DNA from 4 places in the Burkholderia sp. LMU1-1-1.1 genome. Region 2 is predicted to be linked to each of the others. Evidence: predicted binding sites of a transcription regulator. Region 2 holds the regulator's gene; each other region holds the start of a gene.
The links. Region 2 encodes FNR, which switches genes on or off when oxygen is low (the NO sensors DNR and NnrR bind a similar motif). Its sites were predicted from a motif close to TTGATNNNNATCAA; they were not measured.
Positions count from the first base shown of each region.

Region 1: the regulator FNR is predicted to act here: its motif matches at 4,294-4,307, upstream of cqsA (alpha-hydroxyketone-type quorum-sensing autoinducer synthase).
Region 3: the regulator FNR is predicted to act here: its motif matches at 5,501-5,514, upstream of MRBLMU1_RS17650 (glycine-rich domain-containing protein).
Region 4: the regulator FNR is predicted to act here: its motif matches at 2,144-2,157, upstream of ubiU (ubiquinone anaerobic biosynthesis protein UbiU).

Region 1 covers NZ_JBEGHG010000011.1:54,043-61,256, reverse strand. The annotation lists gene MRBLMU1_RS11350 (ABC transporter permease) at 1-1,771, shown strand, start outside; gene MRBLMU1_RS11345 (hypothetical protein) at 1,924-2,934, opposite strand; gene MRBLMU1_RS11340 (sensor histidine kinase) at 2,940-4,220, opposite strand; gene cqsA (alpha-hydroxyketone-type quorum-sensing autoinducer synthase) at 4,387-5,664, shown strand; gene MRBLMU1_RS11330 (group II truncated hemoglobin) at 5,730-6,128, shown strand; gene rmuC (DNA recombination protein RmuC) at 6,133-7,214, shown strand, end outside.
Region 2 covers NZ_JBEGHG010000045.1:397,620-404,833, forward strand. The annotation lists gene ccoG (cytochrome c oxidase accessory protein CcoG) at 1-795, shown strand, start outside; gene MRBLMU1_RS25205 (FixH family protein) at 806-1,324, shown strand; gene fnr (fumarate/nitrate reduction transcriptional regulator Fnr) at 1,395-2,153, opposite strand; gene MRBLMU1_RS25215 (alpha/beta fold hydrolase) at 2,394-3,143, shown strand; gene MRBLMU1_RS25220 (response regulator) at 3,249-6,827, shown strand.
Region 3 covers NZ_JBEGHG010000020.1:50,967-58,180, reverse strand. The annotation lists gene MRBLMU1_RS17685 (MFS transporter) at 1-748, opposite strand, end outside; gene MRBLMU1_RS17680 (CDP-6-deoxy-delta-3,4-glucoseen reductase) at 812-1,840, opposite strand; gene MRBLMU1_RS17675 (SDR family oxidoreductase) at 1,853-2,749, shown strand; gene MRBLMU1_RS17670 (hypothetical protein) at 2,798-3,049, opposite strand; gene MRBLMU1_RS17665 (hypothetical protein) at 3,331-3,576, shown strand; gene MRBLMU1_RS17660 (hypothetical protein) at 3,846-4,085, shown strand; gene MRBLMU1_RS17655 (hypothetical protein) at 4,185-4,385, opposite strand; gene MRBLMU1_RS17650 (glycine-rich domain-containing protein) at 4,571-5,422, opposite strand; gene MRBLMU1_RS17645 (CHASE domain-containing protein) at 5,582-7,214, opposite strand, start outside.
Region 4 covers NZ_JBEGHG010000001.1:522,932-530,145, forward strand. The annotation lists gene ubiT (ubiquinone anaerobic biosynthesis accessory factor UbiT) at 1-115, opposite strand, end outside; gene MRBLMU1_RS02090 (U32 family peptidase) at 112-1,014, opposite strand; gene ubiU (ubiquinone anaerobic biosynthesis protein UbiU) at 1,037-2,071, opposite strand; gene MRBLMU1_RS02100 (DUF2249 domain-containing protein) at 2,217-2,468, shown strand; gene MRBLMU1_RS02105 (permease) at 2,465-3,766, shown strand; gene MRBLMU1_RS02110 (hypothetical protein) at 3,984-4,175, shown strand; gene MRBLMU1_RS02115 (LTA synthase family protein) at 4,177-6,165, opposite strand; gene MRBLMU1_RS02120 (hypothetical protein) at 6,186-7,028, opposite strand; gene MRBLMU1_RS02125 (hypothetical protein) at 7,047-7,214, opposite strand, start outside.

The DNA of each region.
Region 1 (7,214 bases), on a different contig from region 2:
AAACGGCCGTCCGGAGATGCGCAACACGCTGGACCGCGCCGACCGCTTCCTGTCGCTGGTGGGCCTGCTGTCGGCGATGCTGGCCGCCGTGGCGGTGGCGATGGCCGCGCGCCGCTTCATGCAGCGCCATCTGGACGCCTGCGCCATGCTGCGCTGCCTGGGCCTGACGCAGAACCAGGTGACGGCGATGTACCTGTATGAATTCCTGATGGTCGGCCTGGTCGGCAGCGCGATCGGCGTGGTGGTCGGCTTCGGCGCGCACTATGTGCTGCTCGAAGTGCTGGGCAAGCTGGTGTCGGCCGATCTGCCGGGGCCGACGATCTATCCGGCGCTGCAGGGCCTGGCCATCGGCATGATATTGCTGGCCGCGTTCGCGCTGCCGCCCATCCTGCAATTGCGCAAGGTGCCGCACAACCGCGTGATCCGCCGCGAGCAGGACCCGCCGCAGGTGGCGGCGCTGGCCACCTACGGCCTGGGCATGGGCGGCTTCGGCCTGCTGCTGCTGTGGCAGGCGGGCGACGCCCAGCTGGCGGCGTACACGGCGGCCGGCTTCCTGGGCGCGTTCGTCGTGTTCGGCCTGGTGGCCTGGCTGTGGCTGAAGGCGCTCAAACCCTTGCGCGGCGCCATCGACCATCAAAGCTGGCGCTTCGCCATCACCTCGCTGCAACGGCGTCCGGGCGCGACCATCGTGCAGGTGGTGTCCTTGGCGCTGGGCATGATGGCGCTGCTGGTGCTGACCGTGGTGCGCGAGGACTTGATGTCGGCCTGGCGCAACGCCACGCCGCCGGACGCGCCGAACCGGTTCATCATCAATATCCAGCCGGAACAGCGCGAGCAGGTCGCCAAGCGGCTGGAGGCGGCCGGCGTGAGCTATGCGCCGCAGTATCCGATGATACGCGGCCGCCTGACGGCCGTGAACGGCCAGTCGATCACGGCCGAGACCTACACCGAGGACCGCGCGCGCGGCCTGGCCGACCGCGAGTTCAATCTGTCGACGATGGCGCAGATGCAGGCGGAGAACAAGATCAGCGCCGGCAAATGGTTCGCCGATACGCCGGGCTCGGCCGAGGCGTCGGTGGAGGAGGGCATCGCCAAGACCTTGCGCTGGAAGCTGGGCGACAAGTTGCGCTTCGACATAGCCGGCGCGCCGGTCGACGTGACCATCACCAGCCTGCGCAAGCTGGAGTGGGGATCGATGCGGGTCAATTTCTTTGTCATCATCAATCCGGCGGCGATGAAGGAAGTGTCGCAGAGCTGGATCACGGCCTTCCACCTGCCGCCGCAACAGGGCGGGGTGATGAACGCGCTGACGCGCGATTTCCCGAATTTGACCATTGTCGATGTCGGCGGCTTGTTGCGGCAGGTGCAGTCGGTGCTGGACCAGGTGGTGACGGCGATCGAGTTCCTGTTCATCTTCACCTTGGCGTCGGGGCTGCTGGTGCTGTACGCGGCGTTGATGGGATCGCAGGATGAGCGCACGCGGGAGTCCGGTTTGTTGCGCGCGCTGGGGGCGACGCGCAAGCAGCTGTCGCAGGCGCAGCTGATCGAGTTCTCGCTGGTCGGGGCGTTGTCGGGTGTGCTGGCGGCGACGGGCGCGGCGGCCATGGGTTGGGCGTTGGCGACCTACCAGTTCAAGTTCGCCTGGGCGTTCAGTCCTTCGGTGTGGCTGGTCGGACTGGTGGCCGGCGCGGTGTGCGCCATCGCCGGTGGCTGGCTGGGCTTGCGCAACGTGTTGCGTCAGCCGCCGTTACAGACCTTGCGCGAGGCGTAATGCGGATGGCTGGGGCGCGACGGACATTCCAGTGGATACATCACGGATTACACGATGGATCCACGTAGGGCGGATTAGCGCAGCGTAATCGGCCATGGTTGCGCCGTCGGCGGCGCATGCATGGCCGATTACGGCGTTCCGCCTAATCCGCCCTACGCGGCGACACGCTCCTGCGCCGCATGCTCCTTCAAAAACTGCGCATATGCATACGGCAGCTTGTCGAAATAATGCCCCGGCAAATCGAACAGCGCCCAATAATACGTCTCGCGCCCATGGCACAGCTGCGGCGCCGCGCAATAGCGGTGCCAGCTGTCGCCGACCTGGCGCGAATACATCCCATCCCCCTCGGCGTCCGAAAAGAACGGCAACACCCGCCGCGCCAACAATGCGTCGAGCAACGACGGCGGCGCGTCGCTGTCGCGGGCGATCTCGTACTGCGCGTACATGCCTTGCTCGGTCTCTATCATCATCAGCTGGGCCTTGCCATGCTTGTCGAGGAACAGGATGCCGGTCGGATTCGGAAAAATGTAGTGCTCGACAAATCCCATCGACGCCATCAAGTGCTGCACCAGGCCCGCGAGCACCGGGTCGCCGAGGAAATGGTAGTTATGCAGCAGCACCAGCTCGCGCAGCGTTTCCGACTTGTCGTCGAAATAGCTGCGCTGCAGCGCGGCGATCTCCACTTCCAGGATGTCGAGCGCGTGGTCGTCGCTCTTCTTGATGTAGCGGTCGATCAGGCCGCGGTTGAAGGCGCCGACGGCGATTTTTTCATCGGCCGTGCCGGTGAACAGGATCTTCTTGCACGGCAGGTGGCTGACCGCCTCGCAAAATTCCAGCCCGTTCATTTGCGGCATCGAATAATCGATCACCAGCACCGATGGCGTGGAGAAGCGCCGGCGTTGCTCGCCGATGCGGTAGATGCGTTCCAGGTCGAGCGCGATGTTGCACTGGTCGCCGGTCAGGTTTTGCATGTCGAAGTTCACCTGCAGCAGCACGCCGTCGTCGGCCTCGCTTTGGCGCAGCCATTGCAGCGCGGCCGAGGTGTCGTGGAAGGTTTTGCTCGCCAACATGGGATCGAGCTGGAACGACAGGCTTTTGAGGAAGGAATCGCTGTCGTCGACGAGCACGGTCAGCGTCGGGTGGGAGTAGACGGGCAGATGCATTGGATTCACCTTGAAGTGGAGAGCTGCTGGGGAAACTCCAGCACGAAGATGGCGTACGCGCTCTCGCGCGACACGCAGCGGATGGTGGCGTTCCACGCTTCCATGATTTCCTGGCACAGCGCGAGGCCTATCCCTGCGCCGTTGTGCGGCGGGTAGGAGTAGAAGCGACGAAAAATCAGCGACATCTGCGGCGCCGGGATGCCGCAGCCGGTGTCGATGAACAGCAGGCGCGGCGGCTCGTGGGCGCCGTCGACGACGATGCGCACGCGGCCCTTGCCGGCGCGCTGCACCGCCTTGAGCGCGTTGCGCAGCAGATTGAGCAGGATCACCACCGACAGCTCGGCCTGGCCGGCGAAGCGGAAGTTGTGGCGCACCTCCAATGTGACCACCTTTTGCTGGGCGGTGCTGGAGAACGGGTAGCGCTTGAGCACCGCCTCGACCACCGTTTCCATCGACACCGTCTCGACCGGCCGCAGGTTTTGCCGCACCGCCGTGGCGCTGAGCAGGAACAGGTCGATCATGTGGTTCATGTGCCGCACTTCGAACTGGATGCGGGCCAGCGCGTCGATCGTGCCGAGCCGGTCCTCCGCCACCCGGCCATTGATGTCCGAGAACAACCTGAGCAGGCCGCGCACGTTGGCGTCGACGCTGGTCAGCGGCGTGCGCAGCTCGTGGGCGACGGTGGCCAGGCCCGCGCCCAGCCCGGCCAGCTTTTCCTGCGCCAGCACATTGCGGCTGATCTTGGCCGCCGACAGCACCGCGATGGTGAACCAGTGCACCGGCAGTTGCTGCAGCACCGGCTTGCTGAGCAGGGTGGCGGTTTCACCGAGCGCGACGGCGGCGGCGCAGGCCAGCGCGGTACCGATCACATAGGCCCGCAGCGCCAGGCTGGTATCGAAGTGGAACAGCACAACCAGGCCGATCAGCAACGACTCCCCCCACACGCCCGAGGCGTGGTTCATCACGAACATGAAGGTGAAGAAGAACGGAAAGATGTAGCTCAGCGCGACCAACAGGTACAGGTCGAGCATGCGGCGGGTGAACTGGCGCGCGAACAGGCCCAGCGCGCACAGCAGGATGCCGACCATGCGCAGCGGCAGGCTTTCATATTCCTGTGGAAAAAAATGCTGCCAGATCACGTAGTACAGCGGCATGCCGACCGTGCCGATGCAGGCGAGCAGCAGCACGCGCACGGTCGCATGGTCCTCACGACCATGATAAAGCAGCAGCGACTGGACCAGTCCGTGTTGCCAACGTTTCCAGCGTGCTTGCAGGGGATGCTTCATGGCCGATGTGACGTGTATCAAGTTTGCATCATCGCCTGAAATTGAACCGTGCTTAGCCATATCAAATCACAAGTTGATCTGTATCAATCTCCGACTCTTTAATTGCTGCAAGGTGCGACATGAGATTCACAAATAGCAACCTTTCAACTTCTAAGGAGATAACAAGATGTCAACCGCTATTGCTGATAATTCCATCCGTGGTAATTCCGCCGTGCTCTCCCATGGCTCGGCCATGTCCGCCGAGCAGGCGATGCCGGACTATGTCAACGCCCGCATGGACGAGCATTACGTCACCCGCATCGCGCAGTTGCTGGGCGGCGAGCATCCGCATGCCTGGCAGCCGACGCCGCGCGGCGCCGTCTTTTTGGCCGGCAACGACTACCTGTGCCTGGGCGGCGAGCCGGCGCTGGTGCGCGCGCAGATCGCCGCGCTGCGCGACAGCCAGGGGGAAATGCTGATGTCGGCCGTGTATTTGCAGGAGGGCAGCGCCCAGCATCGGCTGGAGCGCAAGTTCGCCACGCTGATGGGGGCGCAGGACGGCATCCTGGCCCAATCGGGCTGGGCCGCCAATGTCGGCCTGGTGCAGACCCTGGCCGCGCCAGGCATTCCGGTGTACCTGGACATGCAGGCCCATGCGTCGCTGTGGGAGGGCGTGCAGTCGGCCGGGGCGACGCCGGTGTCCTTCCTGCACAATGACATGCAGCATCTGCGCAAGCAGCTCGCGCGCCATGGACGCGGGTTGATCGCCGTCGATGCGCTCTACAGCACCAACGGCAGCCTGGCGCCGCTGCGGGAGCTGGTGGAGATCGCGGAAGCGCACGGCTGCCTGCTGATCGTCGACGAATCGCATTCGCTGGGCACGCACGGTCCGCGCGGCGCCGGGCTGGTGGCGGCGCAGGGGCTGAGCGGACGCGTCCATTTCCGCACGGCGTCGCTGGCCAAGGCGTTCGCCGGGCGCGCCGGCTTCATCACCTGTTCGAGCAAGTTCAAAGGGTACTTCCTGTCCGAATCGCGACCGGCCATTTTCAGCTCCTGCCTGCTGGGCCACGAGCTGGCGTGGTTCGACGCCGCCATCGATTTTGTGGCGGCGGCCGACGACCGCCGCGCCGCGCTGCACGCGATCTCGCTGGAGTTGCGCGAGGATTTGGGCGCGCTCGGCTACAACGTCGGCGAGGGCAGCGAGCAGATCATCGCGCTGGAGCCGGGGCCCGAGCCGAAGACGCTGGCGCTGCGCAAGTTGCTGGAGACGCACGGCATCTACGGCGCCATGTTCTGCGCGCCTGCGACGGCCAAGAACCGCTCGCTGGTGCGGTTGACGCTCAATTCGGGTTTGGACGGTTCGCAGCTGGCGCGCATCGTCCAGGCGTGCGAGGATATCCGCTCGCAGGTCGATCTGGAGAGCTGGTCGTCGACGCGGCGCCTTAACCGGCTGGCGCTGGTGTAGGGCACGCCGGTCCGCGTCTCCGCACGGGCGGCGCGGTGCGGCAACGTACGCTATGGTGCGTTATCATGACGGCTATGACTGAACCACAAACCCTCTACGAAGTAATCGGCGGCGAATCGCGCGTGCGCGACATGGTCGACCGATTTTATGATCTGATGGAACTCGAGCCCGAGTTCGCGCTGCTGCGCGCGGCCCATCCGCCGACCCTGGACAACGCGCGCGAGCGCCTGTTCATGTTCCTCAGCGGCTGGATGGGCGGGCCGGACCTGTACATCGAAGCGCACGGCCATCCGCGCCTGCGGATGCGGCATATGCCGTTCGCCATCGGCACCCAGGAGCGCGACCAGTGGCTGCGCGCGATGGCGTGGGCGATGGAGGACGTCGGCATCGACGAGGCGCTGCGGGTGCGGCTGATGGAGTCGTTCTACCAGACCGCCGACTGGATGCGCAACAAGCCGGATTGACGCCATGACCCAGACCGAATTTTTTGTCCTGCTGGCGGCGCTGGCGATGGTGTTGGTGCTGCAGGTCGTGGCGCTGCTGCGCGGGCGCGCCGGCGGCGCCCAGGCCGACGCCGGCCTGGCCGAGCGTATCGAGCGGGTCGAGCGCGAGGTGCGGATGCAGTTGCAAACGACCGCCCAAACCACGCACGCGGCCACAGTGCAGCAGTTCGAGGACATGCGCCGCCAGCTGCAGGCGCAAGGCCTGGTCGGGCGCGAGGAGCAGAGCCGGGGCCTGAAGCAGTTCGCCGACAGCATGAACCAGGCGCTGGCCCGGCTGACCGAGTCGAACGCGGCGCGCATGCAGGAGGTGCGCGCGACCTTGGAGGCCAAGATCAAGGATCTGCAGGCCGACAACGGCGCCCGTCTCGAAGAAATGCGCAAGACCGTCGACGAGAAGCTGCACGCGACGCTGGAGACGCGCCTGACCGCCTCGTTCCAGCAGGTGTCGGAGCGGCTCGAACGGGTCCACCAGGGCTTGGGCGAGATGCAGCAGCTGGCGCTGGGCGTCGGCGATTTGAAGCGGGTGCTGACCAACGTCAAAACGCGCGGCACATGGGGCGAGGTGCAGCTGGAGATGCTGCTCGAGCAGGTGCTCACGCCGGAGCAGTACGCGAAGAACGTCGAGACCATCGCCGGCAGCGGCGCGCGCGTCGAATTCGCGCTCAAGCTGCCGGGCCAGGTGGAGGGCGGGGCGCCGGTGTGGATGCCGATCGACGCCAAGTTCCCCAAGGAGCAGTACGAACGCCTGCTGGACGCCGCCGACCGCGCGGACGCCGAGGGTGTGGCGCTGGCCGGGCGCGAGCTGGAGCGGGCGGTGCGCGGCGAGGCCAAGACGATCTCGGAAAAATACGTGTCGCCGCCGCACACCACCGACTTCGCCATCCTGTTCCTGCCGACCGAGGGGCTGTACGCGGAAGTGATGCGCCGTCCGGGGCTGGCCGATGAACTGCAGCGTATCCACCGCATCAGCATCGCCGGGCCGTCGACCTTGTCGGCGCTGCTCAACAGCCTGCAGATGGGCTTCCGCACGCTGGCGCTGGAGAAGCG
Region 2 (7,214 bases):
ACCTACGGCAACGCCGGCTGGATGCGCGAGCAGGTGTGCAAGTACATGTGCCCGTACGCCCGCTTCCAGAGCTCGATGTTCGACCGCGACACGCTGATCATCACCTATTCGGGCGAGCGGGGCGAGCCGCGCATGCCGCTGTCGAAGAAAGCGGCCGGCAAGGGCGGCGACTGCATCGACTGCTCGATGTGCGTGCAGGTGTGTCCGACCGGCATCGACATCCGCAACGGCCTGCAATACGAATGCATAGGCTGCGCCGCCTGCGTCGACGCCTGCAACGGCGTCATGGACAAGATCGGCCTGCCGCGCGGCCTGATCCGCTACAGCACCGAGCGCGCCATGACCATGCACTACACGCCGACGCAGATCCGCCGGCGCACGCTGCGTCCGCGCGTGCAGATCTACGCCGCCATCCTGGCGTTGATCGTGGCCGCCGTCGGCACCGCGCTGTACCTGCGGGTGCCGCTCAAGCTGGACGTGATCCGCGACCGTGGCGCCATGGGCCGCGAGGTCGAGGACGGCATGATCGAAAACGTCTACCGGCTGCAGATCATGAACACCTCCGAGCGGGCGCAGACCTACCGCATCCGTGTCAGCGGTATCGCCACCTTGTCGCAGGTGACGCCGGAGCTGGTGCGGGTCGAGGCCACCGAAACCAAGGCGCATCCGATCCGGCTGCGCACGGCGCACGGCGCCGCCCATCCGGGCTCGAACAAGATCGCCGTCGAGCTGACGTCGGTCGACGACCCGTCGCTGCATGTGAAGGAGGACGCGGTATTCATCGTACCGCGCTAAGGAGAACGCCATGACCGTATCGATATCGCATGCCACGGTGACGCCGTGGTGGAGGCAGCGCTGGCCGTGGCTGCTGATGGCCGGACCGGCGATCGTCATCGTCGCCGGCGTCTACACCGGCTACCTCGCCTTCACGCGGCAGGACGCGCTGGTGGTGGGCGACTACTACAAGCAGGGCAAGGCCATCAACCAGGACTTGCGGCGCGACCGCGTGGCCAGCGCGCTGGGGTTGTCGCTGTCGATCGGTTACGACGCCACGCAAGGCATCCTGGCCGGCCAGCTGCGCCGCGATAGCGACGACCACGGCAAGACGGAACGATTGTTCGTGCGCCTGTCGCATGCCACGTTGCCGGCCAAGGATATCCAGCTGGTGGTGCGGCCGGATGAATTCGGCGCCTTCCAGATCAATCTGCCGATGCTCGAGCGCAGCCGCTGGGTGGTGCTGGTGGAAGGCGAAAAACGCGACTGGCGCCTGGCCGGCGCCTGGAGCTGGCCGGCGCAGCGCAGCGTCACCCTGCGTGCCGAATAACCCCGTGGTTGGATGCTGATTTTGGCCGGGGAACCGACCGCAATCGTGGATCCACGTGGTCATTCCGCCGCTAATGGCAGGTCTGGGTGCCGGCCGTGATGGCCTTGAGCATGGGCGGATCGAGCAGTTCGATTTCGCGGTTGCTCACGCGCAGCAGGCCTTCCTTCTTGAACTTCGACAGCAGGCGGCTGATGCTTTCGATCGTCAGGCCGAGGTAGTTGCCGATCTCTTCGCGAGACATGCGCAGCTGGAAGGTGTTGGGCGAGTAGCCGCGCGCCTCGTAGCGCGACGACAGGTTGACCAGGAAGGCGGCGAAGCGCTGCGTGGCCTGCATATTGCCCAGCAGGAGCATGACGCTTTGCTCGCGCGTGATCTCCTGGCTCATCATACGGTGGAAGTGCCGCAGCAGGGTCGGCATGTCGGCCAGCAGCTGTTGCAGGCTGCCGAAAGGAATCTCGCACACCTCGCTGTCTTCCAGCGCGACGGCGGTGCAATGGTGCAGGTCGGTGCTGATGGCGTCCATGCCCAGCAGCTCGCCCGCCATCTGGAAACCGGTGATCTGCTCGGCGCCCTCGCGGTTGACTTGGTAGGTCTTGAAATGCCCGAGCCGGATCGCGTACAGGTTCACGAACGGATCGCCGATGCGGAACAAGGTGGCGCCCCGCGCGACCTTGCGGCGGCGGCCGATGATCTCGTCGAGCCGGTCCATGTCTTCGTTGCCCAAGCCCATCGGCAGACACAGCTGGTGCATGCTGCAGTTGGCGCAACTTGCCTTGAGGATGTCGATGGTGGCGCCGGGCAGCACCAGTGAGGGAAGGTCTCTTATCATGCCGCCAGTGTAGACCATTAGTCGCCGTTGTGGGCGATGTCGCAGCGCGCCGATCAGGTATTCGCCCCGTCAGCGAACTTGCTGGCTGCAAGCGACTTTTCGCCGGCGGCGCCTTCCCCGCAAAATATTTCGACATTCGCGCAAATTTAACTTGCGCACTATTCGATTGTTCGCTATAGTTCAACTCAAGCAAGTAGCACACTATTTAATCGCAAACAACCAACCTCGAAAGGAATCACCATGAAACGCTCGATCATCGCCTCCGCCCTGCTGGCCGCCACCGTCCTGACCGCCCAAGCCGCCACGCCGGCCGCCGACACCACCGTGGTGCTGGTGCACGGCGCCTTCGCCGACGGTTCCAGCTGGGAGAAAGTCATCCCTCTGCTGCAAGCCAAGGGCTTGAAGGTGGTGGCCGTGCAAAACCCGCTGACCTCGCTGGCGGACGACGTCGCCGCCGCCCAGCGCGTGATCGACGCGCAAACCGGTAAAGTGGTGCTGGTCGGCCACTCGTGGGGCGGCACCGTGATCACCGAGGCGGGCACCAGCGACAAGGTCAAGGCGCTGGTCTACGTGGCCGCGTTCGCACCGTCGGAAGGCCAGGCCAGCGGCGAACTGGGCAAGGGCTACGCCGTGCCGCCGGGCGTCCCCACCTTGCAAGCCGACGCCAGCGGTTTCCTGTGGCTGCCCGCCGAATCGGTCGCCACCAACTTCGCCCAGGACGTGCCGCCGGCCACCGCCGCGCTGATCGCCGCCACCCAGGGCCCGATCGCCGCCAAGGCCTTCGCCGACAAGACCACCGTGGCGGCCTGGAGAAACAAGGCGAACTACTACATCGCCGCCTCGGAAGACCGCATGATCGATCCGGCCTTGCAGCAAGCGTTCGCGAAGAAAATCAACGCCACCACTATCACGCTGAAAGCGAGCCACGTGCCGATGCTGTCGCAGCCGCAAAAAGTCGCCGACGTGATCATCGCCGCCGCACGGCGTTAATACTGTTGCCAAGGTCGGGCATTGATAGGAGAATTCCCAAGCGCGGCGCGATAAACTCCGCCTGTGGTTCTCCAACTCATGTCCGACCCGCCCGACAAGGATGAAATGAAGCCACTTGGCATCAAGGCTAAAGTTGCGCTGGCGACCAGCATCACGTCGATCCTGATGATCGCGCTGGTGACCGTGGTTCAGATGCAACGCATGAAGGCGGATTTCACCAAGGTACTTTTCACCCAGCAAACGGCGCTGATCGGCCGCACCGCCGAGGAACTCGACGACAAGCTGAGCATGCTGCTCGACATCATCGCCTTGTCGGCGCACCATCAGCCGATCGAGCTGGCCGGCTCCACCGAGCGGCTGCGCGCCTACTACCAGGACCGCGCCGTGCTGGCGCTGTTCGACGATCTGCTGGTGCTCAGCCCGCAGGGCATGGTGGTCGCCGACATCCCGGCCCAGCCCGGCCGGGTCGGCATCGACGCCTCCGACCGCGCCTACTTCCGCACCGTGATGCGCACGCGCAAACCGCTGATCGCCGAACCGGTGATCGGCAAGTCCAACAAGCAACCGATCGTGCAAATGGTGGCGCCGGTACTCAACGCCAACGGCGAGGTGGTGTGCGTGCTCATCGGCGTGCTGCGCCTGTACAAGGACAACGTGCTGGGCCACCTGCGCACCGCCAAGATCGGCCACAGCGGCTACTTCTTCGCCCTCACGCGCGGCGACCATCCGGTCTACGTGCTGCATCCGGACGCCAGCCGCCTGCTGCAGCCGCGCCAGCCCGGCGCCAACCCCGCCACCACGCGCGCGCTGCGCGACGGCTTCGAGGGCACCGTCGACAGCATCAACGGCGACGGCGAGCGCGCCCTCAACAGCTACAAGGCGCTCAAGTCGGTCGACTGGATACTGGCCGCCTCGCTGCCGGCGGAGGAGGCCTTCGAGCCCTTCGACGGCGTGCTCTCGCGCGTGCTGGTGTGGAGCATGGTGGCGTCGATCCTGGCGGCGCTGCTGATCGGCTGGCTCACCTTGCGGCTGCTGGCGCCGCTCATCAAGCTGCGCGACGCCATCGTCGCCATGCGCGGCGACGCCACCCACTTCGCGCCGCTGCCGGTGCGCGCCGACGACGAGGTCGGCCAGCTGACGGCCGCCTTCAACAACCTGATGCGCGACCGGCTGGCGGCCGACGCGCGCCTGCAAAGCCTGGTCGAGTTCGCCCCCAACGCGATCGTCGTGGTCGGCGTCGACGGCCGCATCGAAACCTTCAACCGCGAGGCCGAGCGGCGCTTCGGCTACGCCCGCGACGACATCCTCGGCCAGCCGCTCGAGACCCTGGTGCCGGCGGCGCTGCGCGCACAGCACGCCGCGCACCGCGTCAAGTTCTTCGCCGACCGCCTCAGCGCCGAGCCGGTGCGCATGGGCGGCGCCACCACGCTGTTCGGCCTGCGCCGCGACGGCAGCGAGTTCCCGGTCGAAATCAACCTGAGCGCGGTGCGCACCGACCAGGGCACCAAGGTGCTGGCCGTCATCTCCGACATCACCGAGCGGCGCCGCCTGCAGCTCGAGGTCGAGGCGCGCGCCCAGGAGCTGGAGAAGGAGCGCGACCGCGCCGAGGCGGCCAACCGCGCCAAGAGCGAGTTCGTGGCCAACATGAGCCACGAGATCCGCACGCCGATGAACGCGGTGCTGGGCATGGCCTACCTGCTGGGCAACACCACCTTGACCACCCAGCAGCGCAAGTACCTGAACATGGTCAAGGTGTCCGGACAGTCGCTGCTGGGCATCCTCAACGACGTGCTCGACTTCTCGAAAATCGAGGCGCGCCACATGGAGCTGTCGCCGGTCGAGTTCAGCCTGGACGACACCATGAACTCGCTGGCGACGATGATGACGATGAACGCCGGCGACAAGGAACTGGAGCTGGCCATCAGCGTCGAACCGTCGGTGCCCAAGCGGCTGCGCGGCGATTCGATGCGGCTGCAGCAAATCCTGGTCAACCTGGCCGGCAACGCCATCAAGTTCACCGAGCAGGGCGAGGTGGTGGTCGGCGTCGAGCTGGACGCGCGCGACGAGCACGGCGCGCTGCTGCGCTTCGAGGTGCGCGACACCGGCATCGGCATGACCGAGCACCAGCTGGCGCAGTTGTTCAACGCCTTCTCGCAGGGCGACCAGAGCATCACGCGGCGCTTCGGCGGCACCGGCCTGGGCCTGGCCATCACCAAGCGGCTGATCGAATTGATGGGCGGCCAGATCGCCGTCCACAGCACGCCGGGGCAGGGCTCGAGCTTCTTCTTCAGCCTGCCCTTCGACGTGTTGCCGGAGCGGCCCGAGGAGCGCCGCAAGCCGGCGCTGGGCGAGCTGCGCCTGCTGGTGGCCGACGACAGCCGCACCAGCCGCGAACTGATCGCCAAGCTGATCCGGGCCTGGGGCTGGCAGGCCGACGAGGTCGACTCCGGCGCGGCCGCGCTCGAGCGCTTCCGGCTCGGCCTGGAGACGGAGCGGGCCTACGACGTGGTGCTGGCCGACTGGCACATGCCCGGCATGGACGGGCTGGCCACGGCCAAGGGCATCCGCGCGGCCGCGCCCGACAAAAAGCAACCGATCGTGGTGATGGTCAACGCCTTCGCCCGCGACCGCATGGAGGAGATCTCCAACGCGCCCGAGGCCGACGTGGTGCTGGTCAAGCCGATCACCAGCTCCAACCTGTTCGACGCGCTGCACCAGGCGCTGGTGACCAAGGCCGACGCCAGCGTGCAGGCGGCGGCAGACCAGGGCATCGACGGCAGCCTGGGCGGCATGCATTTCCTGCTGGTGGAGGACAACCTGCTCAACCAGGCGGTGGCGCGCGGCATCCTCGAGCTGGGCGGCGCCACGCTCGATGTCGTCGACAACGGCCAGCAGGCGGTCGACCGCATGAGCGAGCACCCCGGCCTCTACGACCTGGTGCTGATGGACATGCAGATGCCGGTGATGGACGGCTTCACCGCCACCCGCCTGCTGCGCCAGGAGTTGAAGCTGACCCTGCCCATCATCGCGATGACGGCCGGCGTGCTCGAATCGGAGCGCGAGCGCAGCCTCGAGGCCGGCATCACCGATTTCATTCCCAAGCCGATCGAGGTCGAGGAGATGCTGGCCGTGCTGCAAAAGCATTTGCCGAGGAAGACCGCGAAGCCGGCCCCGACGCCCGCCGCCGCCCCGGCGCCCGTGGCAGCGCCCATGCCCGCCGCGCCTGCCGAAGCCAGCGCGCCGGCGCCAGCGCCGGTCCGGGCCGGCGCCCCATCGCCCGCCCACGCGCCGGTCAAGCTGGTCAGCTCGCCGGCGCCGGCCGGCGAGGCCAGCGCCTTCAACGTCGACAGCCTGATGCGCGTGATGGGGCGCGACGCCAAGGGCCGCGCGGTGATGGTCAAGATGGTGCGCGGCGCCATCGACAGCGGCATGGAGCCGGTCGAGCAGGCCGACCAGGCGCTGCGCGAAGGGCGCCCGCGCGACGCCGCCCGGCTGTTCCACGGCCTGCGCGGCGCGGTCGGCGTGCTCGGCGCCCGGCGCCTGATCCAGGCCACCATCGACGCCGAGACGGCCATCAGCGAAGAGCGCGAAGGGGAGCTGGCGCAACGCTTCGACGCCGTCCGCGCCGAGCTCGAACAAACCCTGGCCGAAGCGCGCGCCTGGCTGGAGCGCCAAGCCCCATGACACGAACCCAACTTCTTTTCTAAAACAAACCACGCTTCCCTCTGAACCACGTAGGGCGGATTAGCGCAGCGTAATCCGCCATGCATGCGTCTCGACCGCTCATCGAGTGGCGGATTACGGCGTCCCGCCTAATCCGCCCTACGTATTTCCACGATATGCACGAACCGCGTGTCCCCGCGACCCAACCAGTGTCCCTGCGGCGTGCAACAACCGCATGTCCCCCCGTGGCATGCGTCAACCGCGCGCCGCGCAACCCGCACCGATCATGCCTTTCGCCCCACCCATTTCGTTGCCTTTTGCCATCATGTGAATAGTATTGATAACAATTCGCATTTACGATAACGCATTTTATTGTTACACTCTCACAAATTAGTAAAGATTCCCCGG
Region 3 (7,214 bases), on a different contig from region 2:
CCGGCAGCAGCGCGGTGGCGCCGCCGAACAGCACGGCGAACAGGTCGAGCGAGATGGCGCCCAGCACCACCGGGCGCGAGCGCACGAACCGCAGGCCTTCCAGCACCGTGTGCCAGGTGGCCGGTTCGCGGTTGCTGGGCTGCTTGACCGATTTGACCATGCACATCATCACCACGGCGGCGACCAGCAGCGCCGAGGAAATCATATACACCGTTTTCGGTCCCGCCAGGTAGAACAGGCCGCCGAGGGTCGGCCCGAGGATCACGGCCACGTGGAAGCTAGACGAGCTCAGCGCGACGGCCTTGCTGAAGCTTTCCGGCGGCACCAGGTTGACCAGGATGGCCTGGGTGGCCGGCCCCATGAAGGCGCGCGCGCTGCCGAACAGCACCAGCACGGCGAACACCGGCCACACGGTGCTGAGTCCGGCCATGGTGAAGGCCAGCAAGGTCAGCCCGCATAGCAGCTGGGCGGCGAGCGCGATGGCGATCAGGTTGCGGCGGTCGTAGCGGTCGGCGGCGTGGCCGGCGATCAGGATCAGCAGCAGGAAGGGCGCGAACTGCGCCAGGCCGATCAGGCCGAGGTCGAACAGATTGTGCGTCATCGAATACACCTGCCAGCCGATGGCGACGTTCTGCATCTGGACGGCGAGGGTGGCGAGGGTGCGGGCGCTTAAGTACAGGGTGAAGTTGCGGTGGCGCAGAACGCTGAAACCATTGCTAGCGTTTGAAGAGGCGGTACTGTCTGACATTGGGGCTTTCTGGGAGCGGGGTCCTGGGACTCCGCATCCCAGTCCGCTCCCGGTTGGATGCTGTTACGGTTTGTTGATGTCGGCTTCCGTGGTGAAGGCGTCGGCGTAGAATTCCTCCTCCGGCAGGCGGCATTGCGCGACAAAGTCCTGCTTGGCCGAGTCGACCATCACCGGCGCGCCGCAGGCGTACACCTGGTGGCCGGACAGGTCGGGCAGGTCGGCCATGACGGCCGCGTGCACGTAGCCGGTGCGGCCGCTCCAGTTGTCCTCCGGCAGCGCGGCCGAGATCACCGGCACGTACTTGAAGTTGGGCAGGATCGCTTCCCACTGGCGGCACAGCGCGTCCATGTACAGGTCCTGCGGGCGGCGGCCGCCCCAGTACAGGGTCATCGGACGCTGCGAGTCCTGCGCGCGCAGATGTTCGACGATGGCCTTGATCGGCGCGAAGCCGGTGCCGGAGGCGAGCAGCACCATCGGCTTGTCGGTATCCTCGCGCACGAAGAAGGTGCCCATCGGGCCTTCGAAGCGCAGGATGTCGCGCTCCTTCATCGTGGTGAACACCTGGTCGGTGAACAGGCCGCCCGGCATGTGGCGGATGTGCAGGGTCAGCGGCTGGTCCTGGTCCGGCGGCGACGCCAGGCTGTAGCTGCGGCGCTTGCCGTCGCGCAGCATGAATTCGATATACTGGCCGGCGCGGAATTTCAGCGTTTCGTTGGCCGGCAATTGCAGGGTCATCACGACCACGTCCGGCGCCACTTTTTCCAGTGTCGCGACGCGCGATGGCATCTTGCGGATAGGATAGTCGTCGCTGCCGGCCACTTCGCGCGCTTCGATCACCAGGTCTGCGTGCGCGGTGGCGCAGCAGAACAGCGAGTAGCCGGCCGCCTCGTCCGCCTTGCTCAGCGCGCGTTCCTGGTGGGCCTTGTGCGTCACCGAGCCGGACAGGACCTTGCCGCGGCAGGAACTGCAGGCGCCGTTCTTGCAGCCGTAGGGCAGGCCGACACCGGCGCGGATGGCGGCCGCCAGCACGGTTTCGTCTTCCTCGCAGCTGAATTGGTGGCCGCTAGGCTGTACAGTAATTTGAAACGTCATACAATCCTTCGAATGAAAAACATCAAGCTAATCAATAACCATTCCCACGCATTCAACCGGCCGCGTCTGCTGATCGTCGGCTGCGGCGACGTCGGCATGCGCCTGGTGCCGCTGCTGCGGCGCCATTTCCGCGTGTTCGCCACCACCAGCCAACCCGAGCGCCGCGCCGAATTGCGCGCGCTGGGCGCCGTGCCGCTGGTGGCCGATCTCGACCATCCGGCCAGCCTGCGGCGCCTGGCCGGACTGGCCCGATACGTGGTGCACCTGGCGCCGCCGCCGGCCGAGGGCGCGTTGGACCGGCGCACACGTAACCTGACCGCCATTTTACCCGAGCAAGGCCGCATGGTTTATGTCAGCACCACCGGGGTGTACGGCGATTGTGGCGGAGCGTTGTTTGACGAGAGCCGTCCGGTAGCGCCGCGCAACCCCCGGGCCACGCGCCGGGTCGATGCGGAGTCGGTGCTGCGGCGTTGGGCCGTGCGTGCCGGTTCGGACCTGTCCATACTGCGCGTGCCGGGGATTTATGGAGCCGAGCGGCTGCCGATCAAGCGCTTGCAACAGGGCACGCCGGCCTTGCTGGCCGCCGAGGATGTGTATACCAACCACATCCATGCCGACGACCTGGCCGCGATCATCGTCAGCGCGCTGTTTGGCGGCTTGCCAAACCGTATCTACCACGCGGTCGATGACAGCGATATGAAGATGGCGGAATACTTCGACGCGGTGGCGGACGCTTTCGGCATGCAACGGCCGCCGCGTTTGCCGCGTGCCGAATTGCAACAGGTGATCACGCCGGCGCTGCTGTCGTTTATGTCCGAATCGCGCAGGCTGAGCAACGGACGCATCAAGCGGGAGCTGGGGGTGCGGCTGCGCTATCCGACGGTGGCGGGGATGCTGGCGGGGATGTGATGGTGGCGGGCGGCGGCCCGGCCGCCCGATGGTTGCTTATTTCTTTGCTTATTTCTTCTGCTGCACCTTGCGCAACTGCTGCTTGCGCTGGGTCTGATTCCGGTTCTGTTTGGCTTCGTAGAGCGCGGTGGCGTCTTTCTTCGCCTGTTCAACCGTGCGCATCTCTTCCTTGTCGTCGTGCGCGACGAAATAATCGGCGTCCTGCGCGTCGACCACCAGCTTGATCGCGGCCGCATCGTCGAGGTCGTAGATCTCGTGCAGCAGGGTGGTTACCTCATCGAGGAATTCTTCGTAGGTCATGGGCGCCTTAAGTGTTGTTGGATTGCGGTTGGTGGTCCGGCCGGAGGCGGGAAAACGTCATTTTAAACGACCGGATCACGTCGAGCGTGGCTACCCGCACATAGCAGCGCCGCGGCGCTTGTAGTTGCCCGACAAAAAGGTGTAAAAAGATACCGAGACTTATACCAGTGCAAGCCCGATGTCAGCTTTCTGTGTCAAACTATTAAGATGACTTGCTTGACGCGCATCAAACAAATCAGCGCTTGATGCGATATCGTTGTATCTCTAAGAGGAGCTCGCGTATGCCAGCCACTTTGCATCCGACGAAAGAGCAGGTTCGTGCCTACATGCAACTGCGTGAGTGCGCCCGCCGTCCGCCACCGACACCAGAAGAAATCCGTCGTCAGTTGGGCTGGCGCAGTCCGTCCAGCCACGTTGGCTTCGGGTCGGCCTCGACCATCTTTCTGCCAAGCACCATCGCGCAACTGGCCACCCTGATGGCCGTCGAATGGTGTTTCCGCGCCTCCGGCCTCAGCCGCCTCAACTGAGTTGCTACAAAACTTTACAATGTTTTATACCTTTTCTTGCAACAAATTTCTTCCTAGCATAAGAAATGGGTGTAAAATCTATCAAAATCTCACACAAAAACAGCTCGGGTTAGCCGTTCGTTAACAAAAACGTGTATTATCGCGGCTAGGCACTAAAAACCGGCATAAACGTTCGCGTTTTGTAGTGCTTCACTGGTAATTGAGCTAATAATTTTATTTACCCATGTGTCGTTTTTTTGCGAAAACGGCTACGAACCTACTTAAACATTATGTCTATCAAAGAAATCACCGCATCCCCAACCTACAATCCGAACCGCGTCCTCGACGCCATCATCGAAAAGCTGCAACTGAAAAACGATGCTGCGCTGTCGCGCGCGCTGGAAGTAGCACCTCCAGTCATCAGCAAAATTCGCCACAACACGCTCCCGATTGGTGCGACCATCCTGATCCGTATGCACGAGATCAGCGATTTCAGCATCCGCGAGCTGCGCGAACTGATGGCGGCCTGATAGGCGACCAACAAAAAAGACAACGGCGCGCACCTCTCGGTGACGCGCCGTTGTCTTAGGTGGGTCCGGTTTTGATCGGCCTGCCTTGGTTGGGTTCGCTTACGCTGACGTGCTGATCGTCGTGCCGATGCGCTGGCCGTTGCTGTTGACGGTGGGCGCGGTTGCCGCTTGCTGCGGCGGCGGTGCCGGTGGCGCCGCTTGCTCGGCAGGCTTGGGCGCGGCCTGGACCGGTTCCGCCTGGCGCGGCGGCGGCGTTGATTGGACTGCGGCGCTGTTTGAGGCGACTGAGTTGACGGCCATGATGAGCTCCCAAGACGGTGGAGTTCAGAGTATGCCACTTTTTTAATCATGCCGCGCGGTGGCGTGGCTTAATTTTGGTGGCCTCTGGCGCCGCCGTCGGACCACAGATGGCGGATTACGCTTCGCTAATCCGCCCTACGTGGTTTAGACGGGCGCCCGGTTTTGTGGCCGCCGCCGGTTGCTTCTTAGCTCAGGCTGGGACGGCCGCTGAACAGGCCGGGCTGGTTGGGGACTTTTGCGGATACGGCTTTCTCCGGGCTGCCGCAAAATGCGACTTTCTCTTCGGGAGAGCCGCAAAACGCGTTGGCCTGCTTTTCTGGGCTGCCACAAAACGCGTTGGCCTGTTTTTCGGGCGAACCACAAAACGCATTGGCTTGCTTCTCTGGCGAGCCGCAGAAGGCGTTGGCTTGCTTCTCGGGTGAGCCGCAGAAGGCATTGGCTTGTTTTTCAGGGGAGCCGCAGAAGGCGTTGGCTTGCTTCTCGGGAGAGCCGCAGAAGGCGTTTGCTTGTTTTTCAGGCGAGCCGCAGAAGGCGTTGGCCTGCTTCTCGGGCGAGCCACAGAAGGCGTTTGCTTGTTTTTCAGGCGAGCCGCAGAAGGCATTTGCCTGCATTTCAGGCGAGCCGCAGAAGGCGTTGGCTTGGGTCGCGCCTTCGAAGGCGCGCTTCGCCGGACGCACATAGTCCTCGCCGAATTCCGCTTCGTACAGTTCCTTCATCCGCTGCCCAATGCGCGCCAGCGCCGCTTCGTCTTCTTCGCCGCGCATGCCGACGTATGGGAAGTGGTGCAGGAAGTAGCCGAACACGGCCTCGCAATCGGCGGCGTACTTCATCGTGTCGAGGATATGGTAGTGCCAGAACGTGTCCACGTCGACCAGTGGCGAGGTCTGTTCGTGGGGGTATTTTTTCATCAGCGTCAGGAACCGGCGATATTCGAACTCGACAGCGTTGGCACGTTCCAGCGACCAGCCTTCGCCGGATTCTTTATGCATCAGCTTGACCTTGATTGGGTCCAGATCCAGGGCGTTGATGATGTTCATGGACATCTCCTCTAAATTGATACGGGTTAAGAAACATTGCGAAGCAATTGATTTTTGCCTAACTTTGCTTCTTCACATTTGATATTTATCAATGTTATTGAGGAAATTCCTACACGCCGATGACTTATCCTAGTCCCGACGTGGCAAACAGGAGGGTAGTCAGGCGATGACGTTGGCGGTCAGGTGGCCGGAGTCGTTGATATCGTTGATATCGTCGTTGGAGGCCGGGGGGACGTGGTCGATCGGCACCGAGATGGCGACCGTGGTGCCGGCATTGGGGCTGCCGATGATGGAGCAGACCCCTCCGAGCAAGCTGATGCGCTCCTCGATGCCGACCAGGCCGAACGACCCCACCTTGTTGCGATTGCTTGCCCGCATGCCGACACCGTTGTCGGTGATGGTCATGCTCAGCATGCCGCCGGCCTGCCGCAATTCCACCCGGACCAGGCTGGCGTGCGCGTGCTGGATGATATTGCTCAGCGATTCCTGCAACACGCGGAAGAAGGCGGTGGCGCAATGGTCGTCGATGCGGATATCGCGCTGGTGCTCGATCAGCTCGCACACCATGCCGGAGCGCTGGCGGAACTGGGCGATCTGCCATTCGACGGCGGCGTTCAGGCCCAAATCCAGCACGTTAGGACGCAGATCGTTGATGATGTGGCGCACGCTTTTGATGGTGCTGTCGATCTGGCTGAGCGTGCTTTTCGCGCGGGCGTGCAGGCGCGGATGGCGGTGCCGGGTACGGGTGGCCAGCATGTCGGCCTCGATGCGCAGCACCAGCAGGTTCTGGCCCAGGTCGTCATGGATCTCGCGCGCGATGCGCTTGCGCTCCTGCTCCTTGATCTGGTCGGCGTGCGCGGCCAGCCGGCGCAGCTTGTGGTGCGACTGCTGCAGCTTGGCCTGGCTGTCGCGCAGTTCCTTGGTCATGACCTTGGCCATCTTGATCGCCCGCATGCGCGACGACGATAGCGTGTGGATCAGCAAGTAGAACAGCAGCGAGCCGATAAAACCGGCCAGCATGGCCAGCCACGGCAGGAACAGGTCGAAGCGGCTGGACCAGGCCGCCTTGGGCGCGCTGAAATGGGCATGCCATTGGCGGCCGTTGAACGTCAGCGGCAGCACGATGCCGAACTGGTCGGCGGGGCGCACATTGTCGCCGCCGTTGGCCTTGTTGTCGAACAATAAGGCGGGCGCCGACGCCGCCGATGAGCGGTCGCTGCTTTCGCCGCCATCGTACAGGCGCAGGCGCACGTCGCGCACTTGCATCTGGTCCATCGCCAGCTGCACCAGGCGCGGCACGCTGAAGCCGATGCCGACCGAACCCCGGTAGGCGGCGCGGCGCTCCTCGGTGGTGGTCAGCGGCATATCCTTGCGGTACAGCGGCAGCCGGATCGCCATGCCGCCGCCCTGGCCGAAGCTGTCCATGTCGATCTGCTTGCCGGACGTGCTGATCTCGCCGGTGTCGCGCGCGTTGGCCAGCGCCTGCGCCACCGCCGGTTTGTGCGTGATATCGAGCCCGACCCGCCAGCGGAACGCCGCGATCGGCTCGATCATCGTGATGACCGAATAGTCGGCGCGGTGGCCGGTCGGCTGGATGACATAGTCGGGATAGCCGTTGGGGGTGCCGTCGCCGCTGCGGCGCGATACCTTTTCGAAATCCTCGCGCTGCGCTTCGGTGATGTACTCGGCGTAATTGATGCTGACGAGGGCGGGGAACTGGGTCGACAGTTTCAGTCCGCGCACGAAACGATGGAAGTCTTCGCGTTCGACCTTGCCGCTGGCGTCGAAGTAG
Region 4 (7,214 bases), on a different contig from region 2:
CGCACAGCAGCGATCCGGGCCAGGCCGGCAAACGCCGCCCCAACGCGCCCAGCACGGGCGGCAGGGACGACGGCGCCTGCCCGCCGCCGGCAATATGTGAAGTGCCCGGCGTCATACCGCAGCCTCCGTCAAATGCTCAAGCCCGGGTTTCCCGTACCAATAACCGTTACAAGCCGGCGCCGGCAACAGCGGCGCCATCATGCGCGCGCTGGCCGCCGCCGGCGCCGTGCCACGCCGCACGGCGTCGAACGCGCCGATGATCTTGTCCATGTGCTGAGACTGCGGACTAAGCCGCACCACATCGACGTCCAGCCCACGCAACTGCTCCAACTCGCCCAGCAGGTTGTAGACCAGCGCCGACTGGCTCTGGATGCCATTGAGCACCAGGAAATCCTGCTTCTCGCGGGTGCGCATGACCAGGCCGTCCGGATGCTCGATGCAGCTGAAGCGGCAGTCGTCCTTGGGCAGATTGCGGTTGCGCGCCGTAAAGCAGCGCGCCGAGAACGCCAGCGGCATGCGGCCGAAGCCGAACACCTCGGTCTCGATGCCGGGCGGGCGTTCCCGCTGCATGTGCCGCAAACCGTCGCGGCCCATTTCCAGCGGCATGACCCAGCGCCGCGCACCCAGCCCGGCCAGCAGCGACAACGTCGGCGGATTGTAGATGTTCAGGTGCGGCCCGGCGACGAACGGCGCCTGCCCGGACAGCAGCTGCACCGCACCCATGTCGCTGGCCTCGACGGTAAAGTGGCCGTTGGCCGTCAGCCGGCGCAGCGCCGTGACGTCAGCGCTCGACTCGATCAGCGCCAGGGTCGACATCACCACTTCCTTGCCTTCGGCCTCCAGCATCGCGCCCAGCGCCAGCCAGTCGGCGGCGCGCAGTTCGTGGCGGCGCGAGCAGACCGTCTCGCCCAGGTACACGATGTCCACCGGCGAGGCCGCGACCTCTTCGTAAAACGCCATCACCTTCTCGCGCGGCCAGTAGTACAGCAGCGGTCCCAGGGCCAGTTTGAGCATAGTTTCTCCGTTGTTCATGTCGTCATTTCCAGGCGCGGTGATACGCGCCCAAGGTGTGCTGCTGGCCCTCGGCCAGCGTGTTCAGTTCGGCCATCCAGCCCGGCTTGACGGCGTAGCGCGCGGCGTTGTGCAGGCACTGGTCGAGCGCCTCGCGCCACACGCGCGTGACCTGCGCCACGTAAGCTGGGCTGCGCTGCCGGCCTTCGATCTTGACCGCGCGCACGCCCATCGCCAGCAGTTGCGGCAGCAGTTCCAGGGTGTTCAGGCTGGTCGGTTCCTCGACCGCGTAATAGGTCTCATCGTTGACCTCGAAGCGGCCCTTGCACAAGGTGGGATAGCTGGCGTTCTCCTGCGGCGTGTAGCGGTCGATCAGCACGCCGTTCAGGCGCGATTCCAGGCCGCGCGGGTTTTGCTGCCAGCGCACCGCCTTGGCCGGCGAGCAGACGCCGTGGGTGTTGGGCGACTCGCCGGTCACATATGACGACAGCGCGCAGCGGCCCTCGACCATCACGCACAGGCTGCCGAAGCCGAACACCTCGATCTCGACGTCGGTGTGGTTGACAACATGCTCGACCTGCGCCAGCGACAGCACGCGCGGCAGCACCGCGCGGGCGATGCCGAACTGGCGGTGGTAGAAATTGATCGCCTCGGCGTTGGTGGCCGAGCCCTGCACCGACAGGTGCAGGCGCAGCGCGGGATAGTGGTCGGCGGCGTAGCGCATCAGGCCGGGGTCGGCGAGGATGACGGCGTCGATGCCGGCGGCGGCCGCGCGGTCGATGGCGCCGCGCCAAAGCGCGCTCGTCTCCGGCTGCGGATAGGTGTTCAGTGCCAGCAACACCTTGCGGCCGCGCGCGTGCGCGTAGGCGATGCCCTGGGCGATGGCGGCGTCGTCGAAATTGAGGCCGGCGAAGTTGCGCGCATTGGTGGCGTCACGAAAGCCGAGATAGACGCAATCGGCGCCCAGGTCGACGGCGGCCTTGAGCGCCGGCAGGCTGCCGGCCGGGCACACCAGCTCGATCGGCGGCGCGGCGGAAACGGGGGATTCAGCATGGATCATAAGAAGGGATAAGGCGAAAAAGTCGATGCCGGATGGCGGACGAACTGTATCGCGCCGTCAAGCCCGGAATCCTTGATGTGCATCAAAGAAATTGTGCTTGGGCGGATGGGACAATGCCGTCCAGCACATAACCGAGGACGACAAGATGCACAACGCACACGGCGGCAGCGTACGCCAGCTCGATGTCGGCGGACTGGAACCGCCGCAACCAATGCAGCACATCCTCGAAGCATTGGACACGCTCGGCCCCGACGAGCGGCTGCGCGTGCTGATCGACCGCGATCCGATCCCGCTGTACCAGGTGCTGCGCCGCTACGGCTTCGCGCACCGCACCACGCCGCTCGAGACGCGCTACGAAGTGCTGATATGGCAGGTGCCCGATGGCGGTGACGCGTGAAGGCTGCCGCCGCACCGCGCCGCGCGCTCTCGTTCGACAACAACCCTTCGCTGTCGCTGCCGCTGCGCTACTTTCTCACCGCCCCGCTTTTCGCCGCGCTGGCCGCCGGCCTGCTGATGTGGCAGGGCGAAGCCGCGCTGCTGACGCGCTGGTCGCCGCTGACTTTGGCGCTGACGCATTTGATGGTGCTCGGTTGCCTGAGCATGACGATGATCGGCGCGTTGCTGCAAATGTTGCCGGTGGTGGCCGGCATCACCGTTCCCCACGTGGGCCGGGTCGGCACGGCGGTGCACGTCGGTTTGAGCGCCGGCACGCTGCTGCTCGCCTACGCCTTCTGGTCCGGGCTGCCGGCGCTGTTCGCGCTGGCGATGGCGGCGCTGCTGGCGTCGTTGCTGCTGTTCCTGGGCGCCTGCACGGTTGGCATGTGGCGCCCGCACGCCAGCGGTTCCGGCGCGGTGGTGGCCGGCATCCGGCTGGCGCTGACGGCGCTGGTGCTGACTGCCACGCTGGGCGGCATGCTGGCCGGCGCCTTCGCCTGGCCGAAGGCTGCGCAGTTGCCGCTGATCCCTATGACGGACCTGCACGCGATGTGGGGCCTGCTCGGCTGGGTGGGACTGCTGGTGATCGCTGTTGCCTTCCAGGTTGTGCCGATGTTTATGCTGACCGAGCCCTACCCTTCGTTCTTGACCGGTTCCTACACCACGTGGCTGTTCCTGCTGCTGGCGGGGGCCTCGCTGTCGAGCGGGCTGCCCGGCGCCGGGCTGCTGTTCCACCAGTTGTGCCTGATCTTGCTGGCGGCGGGGTACGCGTTGTTCGCCGGCACCACGCTGTACATGCTGGCGCGCCGCAAGCGGCCACAGGGCGATCCGACCACGCTGTACTGGCGCGTGGCCATGGCCAGCCTGGCGACCGCACTGGGTTTGTGGCTGTGGCCACGGGATGAAGTATCGAACGCCACGCCTTTGGCGCTGGGCGTGCTGCTGATCGCCGGCTTCGCGCTGTCGGCGATCAACGGCATGCTGTACAAGATCGTCCCGTTCCTCGCCTGGTACCACTTGCAGGAGGAGATGGCCGTCAGCGGCCGCAAGCTGCCGGCGGTGCACAAGATCATTCCCGAGCGGCGCGCCAGGTGGCAATTGGCCGGGCACGTAAGCGCACTGCTGCTGTTGCTGGGCGCCTGCTACCAGCCATTGCTGGCGCGGCCGGCGGCGGCGTTGATGTGCCTGGCATGCATCGGGCTGTGGCTCAACCTGTGCATGGCGGCGCGGCTGCGGCAGCGGATGCAGAGCGCCGCCTAGTCCTTTTTGCCGATGGCGCGGCAACGCCGGGCGAAGCGACAATGGCAACCACGACACGGGAATCCAGAAATACCGAGGAACATGTAGGGCGGATTAGGCGGAACGCCGTAATCGGCCATCGATGAGCCGCCGACGGCGCATGCATGGCCGATTACGCTACGCTAATCCACCCTACGTGTTTCAGGAGAATTCAAGCGAACGCAACAGAAGGAAAATTATGGAACAACTGGCACAAGACATCTACGACGGCCCCACGCTAAGCACGACCATCAGCCGCGAAGGCAACCGTATCCACCGGCTGATCGACGACACCATCTACCCGCTGCGCGCCAGCGCGGTGGTGGTGCGCCGCGATCCGATGGTCGCGGCGCTGTTCGGCGCGGTCAAAAAGACCGCGCCGGCGGACTGACTTACTTCTGCAACTTGTAGCGCTGCTCGCGATACAGGATCGACGGCAGCACCACGTGCGACATGGCCTTGTCCACCAGTTGCGGATCGGCCGGTGCCGAACTCGTGGTCAAGGTCTTGGTGGCGGCGTCGTACTTGCCCAGCAACGGCTCCTGGCCCGGACGCAAAATGGTGGCCGACGACCCCTCCAGCCAGGCGAAGTAGTTATCGAACTGGATCAGCGCCCTGCCCGGGGTTTCGCTGTCGCGCGCGAAGTCGCGGCCGATCATCGGGTGCTCGCTCGACACGCCCATCAGCGACAGCATCGTCGGCGCCAGATCGATCTGGCTGGCGATGGTCTTGATGACCTTGGGCTGGATGTCGGCGCCCATGATCAGACCGGGGATGTGGAATTTATTGATCGGCACCAGGCTGTCGCCGTAGACCCGGTTGTCGTGGTCGGCGACAATCAGGAACACGGTGTCCTTCCAATACGCTTCCTTCTTCGCTTGCGCGATGAAGCGCCCCAACGCGTAGTCGGCGTACTTGACGGCGTTGTTCACGGTTTGCTTCTCGGCGTCGTGCAGCTCGATGCGCCCGTCCGGGAACTGGAACGGCTCGTGGTTGGACGAGGTGAAGATCAGGCTGAAGAACGGCTTGTTGGCCGCGTGCAGCGTCTTCAGCCGCTCTAGCGATTTGTCGAACAAGTCCTCGTCGGAGGCGCCCCAACTGCCCTCGAACACCGGCTTCATGTCGCGGCGATCGACCACCTTCTGGAAGCCGTTGCCGGTGAAGAAGCCGCGCATATTGTCGAAGTGCGCTTCGCCGCCGTAGACGAATTCGGTGTGGTAGCCCTTCTGGCCCAGGCCCAGCGCCAGCGTGTAGAAGTTCTGCTGGGCCAGCGACAGCTTGACCACGCTGCGCGCCGGGGTCGGACCGTAACCGGCGACGACCGCCTCGATGCCGCGCACCGAACGCGTGCCGGTGGCGTACAGCTGCTCGAACCACCAGCCTTCCTTCTTCAATTTTTCCAGCTCGGGCGTGACCGGCACGCCACCGAGCGACTCGACGAAGGTGGCGCCCAGGCTCTCCTCGAGCACGATGACCAGGTTGAGCGGGCGCTCGCGCTGGGCGGTGGCGACCTGCTTGTGCAAGGTCGGGAACTCGGTGGAGGTGAACTGCGCATCCTTGAGCCACGGCGCGCTCTTGACGACCTGGAAGACCTTGTCGCGCGGGTACTTGCCGTAGATCTCGGACGAATTGGCTTCCTTGCTCATCGAGTTGAGCGCGTCGAACACCGACCATGGCGAGTTGATGATGAGCGAGTTGACCATCGAATCGCCGGTCAGCGCGAACAATGCCGGGTTGGCAGGACGGTGCGCGGTGGTCGAGCGCACTTGCACGAACACCAGCGCCACCAGCAGCGGCCACACCAGCAGCAACTTCAACGGACGCCAGGTGGTCATGTTGGCCGAGGCGGCCTTGAGCAGCCGGTAAAGTCCCACGCCCAGCAGGATCGTGCAGGCCACGCCCAGCACCAGCGCGATGCGGAAGCCGTTCCACAGGGTGGCGATGACCTCCTGCGGATAGGACAGGTATTCGATGAACAGACGGTTCGGCCGCACGTCGAACTGCATGATGAACTGCGGCGTGGACACTTCCATGAACACGATGAAGATCAGCGCGAACGTGGCCCAGCCGACCGACAACAGGCGCCACAGGCGCTGCGTGCGCTGGTGCGCCAGCAGCGGTGCCAGCACCAGCGGGATGGCGAGGAAGTAGCCGAGCAAGATCAGGTCCGCACGCACGCCCTGCACGAAGATCCGCAGCGGAATGCCGGTGGGGGCCACCCTGCTCCACTGCCAGGCGACCAGGCCGGCGCGCGACAGCGACAGGATGAGCAGCCCGAGCAGCAGTAATTGCAGCAGGCTGGAGAACGGACCGGCCCAGGCGGTCAGCCTTTCGAGTTGCGCCGCGCAGCGGTTCAACAGGCTATTCGAACGTGGTGTCATGACGGTTCCTGTCCGGCGCGTCAGTCGGCGCTGGCGCCGGCGGTGATCGGATGCGAAGCCATGTACTGCGGAGCGCCGGCGCCGGCGCTCATCAGCCAGGCGGTGAACAGCAGGAACACCACCAGCATGGCGAACAGGGTCGACACGCGGCGGCTGTCGGCCGGCTGCTCGAACACCGGACGCTTGCCGTAGCCGACGCCAATGAAATAGGCGCCGAACACGGTGGTCATGTAGTGGACGGCGCCGAACATCTCGCCCAGCTCGCCCTTGCGCGGATGGTCGATGAGCAGATGCGACAGCGCCACCAACGCGATGTAGATCACCGACGCCGACAGCGGCGGCAGGTACAGCCCGAAGCGCTCGACGAAGTCGCGCACGGCCGGACGCTTGCGCGCCAGCAGCGGCAAGATGATGTTATGGGTCAGGCCGACGATGGCGATCACCTTCAGCAGCACGGTCTTGTGCAGGCTGGCGTTGCCGACGGCGAGGTTGTGCAGGTTGGTCTCGGCCTGGCGGTTATGCGACAGGAAGTATTCGGGCGAGGCGATGTGCAGGATGCGCTGGAACCAGCTGATCTCCTCCAGCGCGGCGAGCGCCACCAGCGCCGTCAGGCCGGCGAAGGCAAGCAGCTGCAGGTTGATCTTCGGCGTGCGCTGCCATTGTTCGACGGCCAGGAAGCCGAGCATGCCGGCGGTGACGGTGAAGCACAGGAACTGCATCCATTCGACGATGCCGTCTTCCACCACCAGGCGCCAGATCGCGGTCTGGTCGCCCTTCCACAGGATCGCCAATGCCATCACGAAGATGTTGATGAGGACCCCGACCGCGATCACCGGATGAACATACCACTTGTTCTTTACCATGCACTACTCCATTGCTGATTAAATTTGTTCGTTGCCGGCCGCGTGCGCGAGCACCGGCTCCGGAATCGGTGATGCCTCGGGCTCCGCCAGCGGCGACACCAGTTCGGCACGGCGCGCGGCGCGCTGACGGGCCAACGCCACCACCGTCGAGCCAAGCGCCCACGACCACAGCAGCGGGTCGAGCAG